One region of the Halobacillus naozhouensis genome, then DNA from elsewhere that is predicted to be linked to it. Evidence: riboswitches for the same ligand, from Rfam matches in the RefSeq annotation. Region 1 holds a riboswitch; each other region holds the start of a gene.
What was found. A riboswitch is a leader RNA that binds a small molecule or an ion and turns the genes downstream of it on or off. The one in region 1 is predicted to bind S-adenosylmethionine.
Positions count from the first base shown of each region.

Region 2: it holds a riboswitch for S-adenosylmethionine, as region 1 does, so the genes downstream of both, P9989_RS02695 (DUF2254 domain-containing protein) here and ssuE (NADPH-dependent FMN reductase) in region 1, are expected to answer to the same signal.
Region 3: it holds a riboswitch for S-adenosylmethionine, as region 1 does, so the genes downstream of both, P9989_RS03190 (phosphoadenylyl-sulfate reductase) here and ssuE (NADPH-dependent FMN reductase) in region 1, are expected to answer to the same signal.
Region 4: it holds a riboswitch for S-adenosylmethionine, as region 1 does, so the genes downstream of both, P9989_RS01855 (PLP-dependent aspartate aminotransferase family protein) here and ssuE (NADPH-dependent FMN reductase) in region 1, are expected to answer to the same signal.

Region 1 covers NZ_CP121671.1:967,551-969,754, forward strand. The annotation lists gene P9989_RS04985 (C45 family autoproteolytic acyltransferase/hydrolase) at 1-737, shown strand, start outside; gene ssuE (NADPH-dependent FMN reductase) at 860-1,405, opposite strand; SAM riboswitch class I at 1,526-1,634, opposite strand; gene P9989_RS04995 (FadR/GntR family transcriptional regulator) at 1,879-2,204, shown strand, end outside.
Region 2 covers NZ_CP121671.1:489,382-491,585, reverse strand. The annotation lists gene P9989_RS02695 (DUF2254 domain-containing protein) at 43-1,458, opposite strand; SAM riboswitch class I at 1,746-1,861, opposite strand; gene P9989_RS02690 (glycoside hydrolase family 78 protein) at 1,983-2,204, opposite strand, start outside.
Region 3 covers NZ_CP121671.1:600,395-602,598, forward strand. The annotation lists SAM riboswitch class I at 4-111, opposite strand; SAM riboswitch class I at 460-564, shown strand; gene P9989_RS03190 (phosphoadenylyl-sulfate reductase) at 749-1,483, shown strand; gene cysP (sulfate permease) at 1,480-2,204, shown strand, end outside.
Region 4 covers NZ_CP121671.1:324,751-326,954, reverse strand. The annotation lists gene P9989_RS01855 (PLP-dependent aspartate aminotransferase family protein) at 1-808, opposite strand, end outside; SAM riboswitch class I at 940-1,049, opposite strand; gene P9989_RS01850 (trans-sulfuration enzyme family protein) at 1,124-2,204, opposite strand, start outside.

The DNA.
Region 1 (2,204 bases):
ATGATTATATGCCAAAAACCTACGAAGGCCGCTATAGTTTCTTTCAACCGACAGACACAGGCTATGCTATTGCTGGTCCCACTCAGCGCATTACCGGACGAATGGATGGGATGAATGAAAAAGGACTGACGCTCGGTTACAATTTCATGCACCGAAAAAAGCCCGGAGATGGATTTATCTGCTGTGCGATTGGCAGGCTCGTGCTAGAATCTTGTGCGACGGTCGAGGAAGCTGTAGCCATGCTTCAGGAAATTCCCCATCGTCATTCGTTCAGCTACACTGTTTTTGGCAAAAGTGATCAAACCTATGTTATTGAAGCTTCTCCTCGGGGAGTGGAGGTTCGTCAAGCCAACGTCTGTACGAATCATTTTGAAATCCTGACAAAAGAAAATCGTAACCATCTTGCCGATTCCATGAGGCGGATGGAATCGATAAATAGCCAGCGTGGTCAGCTTGCTGGGGCCTATGATGCATTTCGATTGATGAATGATACCGATAAAGGAGTCTTTTCGAAGCAATACAGGAATTGGGCGGGAACCATTCATACATCTGGTTATTTGCCAAAAGAAATGAAAACGTGGTTTGCGCTTGGAGGAGACACCGAGCCTGTTGAGCTTGACTTTGGCAAGTGGCTCAATGGGGAAGCCCTTGAATTGGATCGGATCCATGGGGAAGTGGATACGGATATTCCGTTTGTTCATATCGATGAGGGGGCGTATTGGACAGGAAGAAAATAACCAAGTCACTTTTAGTGAAAAGAAGGAAGCACGTTCACAGCCAGTGAACGTGTTTTTCCTTTTTTTAAAAAAAGTGATTACAGAGCCCTCCTTCACCTCGGCCGGAACTACAAGATCGTTGCTTATAATGTTAGGGGGACCTGCTTCTGAATAATTTGAAGAAAATAACCGAGCTGTTTCTGCAAGCGTTGGTCACAGTCCTCATCGGTAATTGGACGGGAAGGTTTAGACTTATCAATCTGATCATCCAGTAAATAAACACCTTTAAGATTTTGTCCCTTTAACGTAGCCAGCAAAGGTTTAAGCGCGTATTCAATGGCGAGTAAATGAGATTTACTGCCGCCGCTCATAATGGGAAGAACGGGCGTATCCTTTAAGACATCCTGTGGCAATAGATCGATGAGGGCTTTAAGGATTCCAGAGTAGGACGCTTTATATACGGGTGAAGCAACGATGACACCTTTTGCTTGTTGGATCGTTTCCGCAATTTCCCCAATTGCCTCACTATCGAAACGGGCATAAAATAAATCCTCAGGCGAAACACTACGAACTGAAATTTTCGTTGTAGATAACCCTTCCTCAACTACCAATTGATTTAAGTAATCTAAAACCTTTTCTGATCTAGACTGCTCCGAGGGGCTGCCTGACAATAATACGATTTCGCTCATATGACAACTTCCTTTCTATTAAATCATAATGTGCTGCTTTCATTCATAGGAAAATATCCATACACATATAAAAACCCTCTTTTCTTGTAATGAGAAAAGAGGGTTTAACGGTTCATTCCGCTCTTATCTCCCAAGAATTAAATCTTGCTGGACGGAGCACCTTCCTGACAGCAGTCAGAGGTTGCTGAAGCTTCGCAGGGCCAGATCCCTCAGCTTCTCTGGATAAGAATTTTTAATTTGAGTCTAATCGTAATATGAACTCACTGTTATTGTCAATGAATAATCAGAAAAAAGATTAAAATCAGAAACTTATGTGACTTATTACAGGTATCGTAAAAGGTTCTAAATAATCATTGAATTCTGAAAAGTCACCTAGTAAACTAAACTGGACCATCCACTTACCCTGTCCAATAATTTATGAAAGGGTCGAGAAAATGAACGGATCTCCCGTTAGAAAAAAACGTGTCTATCACATGATCGTAGAACAAATCAAAAATTGTATTAAAAGGGGGGAAGTTTTACCTGGGGAGAAAATGCCTTCAGAGAGAACGCTGGCTTCCAGATTGTCTGTATCGAGGACCTCTGTGAAAGAGGCATACAGTGTGCTGGAGTCGTCCGGTATCGTTGAAATCAGGCAAGGAAGTGGTGTTTATCTTTTAATAAATAACGTGGAAGATATTATGAATAAGCTCCAAGCCCTTATTCGTGGACAGTCGGCTAACATGATTGATCTTATGGAATTGCGACAGGCCTTAGAAGTGGATATTGCTTATTACGCAGCTTATAGGAGGGGGCAGCA
Region 2 (2,204 bases), 480 kb from region 1:
AGCTATAGGGTTAAAACATATATTAACCATAAATGGATATTTTTAATTTCTTTGTAATATTCTATCTCTAGGGGAGCGTTCTTCGTGTTTTAATATTTCTTCAATGATATTATTGTAATCTTCTTCATTCCCTGTTGTTTTTGCGATATTAAAAAGCCCATCATAAAATTTTCTGTTATCTAGGTGATGCATGTATTCATATTCGAATCCACTTGCCGTATATACGGCAAATTCCCAGACAGATTGGTCGTCTCGTTTACTCACTGCTCGTGCAATCGCATCAAGGACTTTAAGTAACTCAACGGTAATGACTACGTTATCCCTTGCATAATGCCGTATAGAGGCGAACCCGATATATAAATAATCTTCAAAATCGAGATTCTGTAAAATAAGACGGAGGTCATAATTTTTATCGGTTAAATAGGGAGTGAATTTTGCCTTCTGAGAAATGTTTATAAGTAAATCCCCAATCTCATAAATAGTATCAGTGGCTGTTTTGGGGTCATCATTACCCAAAGCCCGAATAGCGATTTCCACGAATTTATTGATACTGAACTCAATGTCCTGAATTTCTGTTTGGCCCTTTCCTATATGAAACATATTTTTATATTTAAATTCATCAATAGTTGTTTTTTCTTTCTTCTTCCAATAGGTTAACAAAGGTGTAGAGCCAAAGACGAAATTCCCAACTTTGTACTCTAGCCGAATAATGAGATCATCCTTACAAGCTTCCTCAATCAATGGAATAAAATCCATAGTTTGTAAATAGCCAGAAGAATCAATACTTATTTGGTGTCCCTGGTATTCCGGGATTTGGCCTTTTATTGTCGCTTCATCCTCTACCCTGTAAGGTTCGAGTTCATTAAGCAAGGAACTTTCAATAATTCCAATGGATTCCCTTTTCATATCACTCGTCATATTTGATACTTGAAGCCAGGTGACAATGTGATTAATAAAAAAAACAAATGTTCCTAAACATAAAGCTGTCAGAAATGTAGCTGTTACTGGAATCAAGGAATATTGGGAAGCTGTTTCCCCATTAAGAAATAATAGACAAAACAATACATATAGGAAGCTCCCGTTAAAAATCCCAAGCGTTCGCTGTGTCACATTCGTCATCATAAAATTCTTTAGTATCCTTGGAGAATATTGGCCGGCGAAGGTCGTTAGAGCTGTTAACACACCATAAAAGGTAAAGGAGTTTAATGATAAAAGTCCTCCTGTTAGAGTACTTAATATGGTTTTGGTCAATTGATAATTTGCACTTAGAATCGAAGGCATCATGTTGCCAAACTCCATCTTCAGATCTGCCCACACGGTTAAGACAAAAAGCAATAGTGATAACCCTGCATAAATAATGGGTGTAACCCAAAGGTTTGAGTAAACCCGGTGCCATTTCTCTCTTTTTGACATGTTTTTGTACTTCTTTTTATTTTGGAGTTTATTCCGATTCTTCATCTCGACACTCCTTTAAGGGCATGATATTCCCTCTATCCCCCTCTTTGTCGTGTTCTAATCTGTACAAGGGTGTTGTTGGCTGATCGAACGTCGTCTTTCCTGCTATAAAATCAAAAAAAACCCCGCGTGTTAGGGTTTATTGCCGGGGATGAACTCTATCTATGAGCTGTAATTAAAATGTTATGGTATCGACATTTTATATTTCTTATCCCCCTGTCTACACAAAAAAGCCCCCCTTCTCGAAAAATTAGAAGGGGGGCTTTCAAATTTAAATAGAAAACCGACTCTCCTCATCTTTCAAGTGCATACGCACCTGTTGGAGTTGGCACAGTTTCTAATGAACTACATTAGTCCCGCTGCCGAGGTTTCAAAGGGACAGTCCCTCCACCTCTCTAGATAAGAAGATAAGCTTATTTTTCTTAAAATTATGTGAACTATCTAGACATAGTCTTTTGTCAATTCATGTTTTTCTTACACCATGCCGCCCATGGTATATGATTTCTTTTCCTTCTATTTATACTGAATCAAAGAGAGCCTTCTAAAACGTTATACTCATATTGAAATTTATAGTTACCTGAACCGATGTGAACAATAACATTTTCTCCAGAAAACTGATATTCACCGATGGCCTCCAAAAAAAGCTTTTGATTTTTGACCGGTGAAGCTGCACCAGGCAAGGTAACAGTAGCAGTAGTATTTGCCGGAATAGAAACATTATAGGTGAATACTTCACCTTCGAATGTCCA
Region 3 (2,204 bases), 370 kb from region 1:
TTCTTCTTATCTTTCAAGTTTAAATAACTTGCTGGATTTAGCACCATACTGGTAATACCAGTGGTTGCTGAGGTTTCATCGGGCCAGTCCCTACACCTCTCTAGATAAGAAAACATATGTAATTTTTTGGTATTTATAATTGCTTACTTTACATCAAATGAACAATGGATTCAAGAGTAAACTTTATGTCTTTCTGTTGAATTCTTCTAGCCTAGTTTATGACTTCTGTAAATCATCTAGTACTCGATTTGAAATCTTGTTTCAGATGTTGCGACTTACATTACACGAAAAAAAACAAGGAATCAAGGGTAATTGTCAAAAGAATTTAAAAATTATTAAACCCGACTAAATCACTTTGAATAAAGGGTTTTAGGATTTAAATGGCAATAAATTTTACAAATTCTCTTTGACAGGATCGAATACTTGTTGTATATTTTCCAGTAACAAAATTAAATCAATTTCTTATCCAGAGGGGTGGAGGGACTTGGCCCGACGAAACCTCGGCAACAGACTAGTCATAGTACTGTGCTAACTCCAACAAGCTATTAGCTTGATAGATAAGAAGAGACGGATCCCGTTGTCTGAAATCCTCTTCTTATTGCTGTTTAAGAAGAGGATTTTTTTAATTTAATGATGATACTGCTGACTAGACAACTAGAGGTAGTGCTGCTTGTTAGAGTAGAGCAGTGCTGCCTTTTTTCTTTGCTTTTCACAAATACTAACTGTTTCTTTTGAGGAGGATTCAACGATGACTAATAACGTAGTAACCTATGACTCTGCTTTTGAAAATCCTTTCCCTGATCGCATCACAAAAGATCATAAACAAGAAGCATTCCAGGTTTTACAATGGGCCTATCGTTCTTATGATGATATTGTCTATGCCTGCAGTTTTGGTGCAGAAGGGATTGTATTAATCGACTTGATTTCTCAGGTGAAAAAGGATGCAGCCATTGTATTCCTGGATACGGATGTTCACTTTCAAGAGACTTATGATCTCATCAATGCAATTAAAGAAAGATTTCCAGATTTGCAGATTACGATGAAAAAACCGGACTTAACGTTGCAGGAACAAGCCAGTAAGCATGGCGATGAATTGTGGAATCGAAATCCTGATAAATGTTGTTATATTAGGAAGATTAAACCGCTTGAAGACGCTTTAAACGGAGCAACGGCTTGGATTTCCGGGTTAAGACGCGAGCAATCTCCAAGCAGAAGTGAAACAAACTTTGTGAACAAAGATGACCGTTTTCGCTCGATCAAAGTTTGTCCACTCATTCACTGGACCTGGGAGGACGTATGGGAGCATATTCGTACTCGTAACCTTCCATACAATGAACTTCATGATCGAGGATACGCCAGTATCGGCTGTATGCCTTGCACGTCCCCTTCAGAGGATCCTAATGATCGTTCAGGCAGATGGCAAGGATTTGCTAAAACAGAATGTGGTCTGCACACCGGATCTCCTAAGGACTCCCGTTCATGACCCTGATCATTATAGGGCTGGCCGTTTCTTGCTTTTTTGCATTTAATGTCGGGGCAAGTGGTTCAGCTGCAACGATGGGAATTGCTTATGGAGCTCAAGTTATCAAGAAGAAACGAACAGCTCTTCTCCTAAGCGGGGTGGGGGGATTGCTTGGTGCTTTGTGGGGCGGAGAGGTAGTGGAAACGATAGGAAAGGGGCTCATAGCATCAGAACTGCTGACTGTTCAGGCGGCTGTCATTATCTTGTCTGTAGCGGCCATTACATTATTTTTTACGAACATGATTGGCATTCCGCTCTCCACAAGTGAGGTAACAGTTGGAGCCATAGTCGGGGTAGGGATCTCTTTGCAGCAGCTTTACCTTGACACTCTGATTCACATTGTCACCTTCTGGGTAATTGTTCCTGTCGCTGCCTTTACCCTGACATTTTGTTTTGGATTAATCGGAAATTACTGGAGAAGGAAGCACAAGTCTTCAGCGAGTAGACAAATTTCCAAGTGGATTTCCATTTTGTTAATTATAACTGGTTTCATAGAGGCCTTTGCTGCTGGGATGAACAACGTAGCGAATGCAATTGGCCCTCTTGTCGGTGCGGGTGTTTTACCAAAAGAAATAGGACTGCTGGCAGGAGGGGTGTTTATTGCCCTTGGAAGTATTTTATTAGGAGGAAGAGTGCTTGAAACAAATGGCAAGCGCATTTCCACATTAACCTTAACAGATGG
Region 4 (2,204 bases), 640 kb from region 1:
ACAACTGAACACGTAATTTAGTTACGAAGGCTAATGTCCCAAAATCTGAAGCATAACGGATGCCGTTATAACTCTCATCCGGCTCGGTGAAAACAGGGAATTTGCCGTTCGCCCAATCAAATCTTCCCCCATCAACTACCACTCCACCGATGGCAGTTCCATGTCCTCCAATCCACTTCGTAGCCGAATGAACAACGATATCAGCTCCAAAGTCAATCGGTTTACAGGAATAAGGTGTAGCAAATGTGTTGTCAACAATAAGCGGCACGCCATGGTCATGGACGATCGCAGAAACTTTTTCGAAATCTAAAACATGCAAGCTTGGATTTCCAATGGTCTCGGCGAATACAGCCTTCGTTTTGTCTGTTAACGCTTTGCGGAAGTTCTCAGGATCCTCAGGGTCAACAAAATTAACTTTAATCCCATATCGCGGCAAAGTATTAGCGAATAAATTATAGGTGCCTCCATATAAATTCGAAGCTGCAACAATTTCATCACCTGAGCCAGCCAAGTTTAAGATGGATAGTGCAATCGCTGACATCCCTGAAGCTGTAGCTACCGAAGCAACCCCATTTTCAAGTAGCGCCATCCGTTTTTCAAAAACATCTACCGTCGGATTACCAATTCTTGAATAAATATTTCCTGGTTCATCAAGAGCAAATAAGCTCTGTGCATGATCTGTATCGTGGAATACATAAGAAGTTGTTTGGTAAATAGGAACGGCTCTTGATCCAGTCGTAGGGTCCGGAGATTGACCACCGTGCAGGGAAATTGTACTTAGATCGTAACTTTCAAATGAGTTTGTCATGTTTACATCCTCCTCAAATAATGGGTTGAATTTTAATGACAAGAGGGCTTCAGGAAGGCTCGGAACAGGACATTTTCTATACGAAAAAACCCCTCTTCGATAAGAAGAGGGGTTTGAATAAACGGGTCCTCCTCTTATCTCTCAGATTCGAAAATCTGTAGGATTTGGCACCTTTTCAAACCGATGTTTGAAGGTTGCCGGGCTTCACAGGGCCTATTCCCTCTGCCGCTCTTGATAAGAGTACTTACTATTTAATTTGGCTATGTTTATGAATTATAAAGTACAACAATTAGAAAAGTCAATCATTTTTGAATATTATTTTACAGAACCAGTAATCGATTCTTTAAATTGAGACACCATATCTGCTGGATCTTCTATCCCGATCGACAATCTCACAACGTAATCATTGACGCCGATCTTGTTCCTCTCCTCATCTGTCAGTGTTCGATGGGAAGTTTTGATGGGATACGAAACCGTTGTTTCCACTCCTCCAAGGGTTGGGGTTAATTGGATCCACCCTAAAGACCGAAAGAACTTTTCAATATCTATTTCCCTGCTAAGTTCGATCGTAACAATCGCTCCATGTCCATTTTCAGAGACATGCTCAGGGTAATAAACGCGTTCCACGAGTTCCTCCTGCTGTAGGGATTCAGCCACTTCCATTGCATTGGCTGACTGCTGTTTCATCCTCAGAGCTAGTGTCTTTGCCCCTCTTTGGGTCAGCCAGGCTTCATAAGGACTTAAATTTGCCCCAAGAGAAATCACTTTACGCTTCGCCTGCTCCATAATTTCCTTGCTGCCAGCTACTACCCCTGACGTAACATCACTATGGCCGCCAATGTATTTCGTAGCACTATGAACAACTATGTCGATTCCCTGCTTGCAAGGCTGAAGTAAATACGGCGTTGCAAATGTGTTATCGACCATTGTGAATAAGCCGTGTTTGCGGGCAATCTTTACAAGTCCCCCCAGGTCTTCTACTCTTAAAAATGGATTAGATACTGATTCAGTGTAGAGTAGTTTCGTATTTTCCTGAATAGCCTGCTCAACTGCCTTTTGATCAGCAAAAGATACGACTGTAACCTCAATACCAAAGCTGGTTAGCTCTTTAGTAATCAAGTTATAGGTTCCTCCATAAAGATCTTCAGCAGCTACAATATGATCCCCCGCCTGAACAACAGCAAGAATTCCAGCTAAAATGGCAGAGGTACCGGAAGATGCGGCAACGCCTGCCTCCGTTCCTTCGAGATTTGCCACTGCCTGTCCTAATTCTTCTGTGTTAGGATTGTTCTCTCGCGAATAAGAAAAAGCCGTCTCTCCTTCATAGTAACTTTCTAAATGATCCAGGTCTTTAAAAGTAAACGAAGAGGTTTGATAGATCGGTGTTGATTTACTA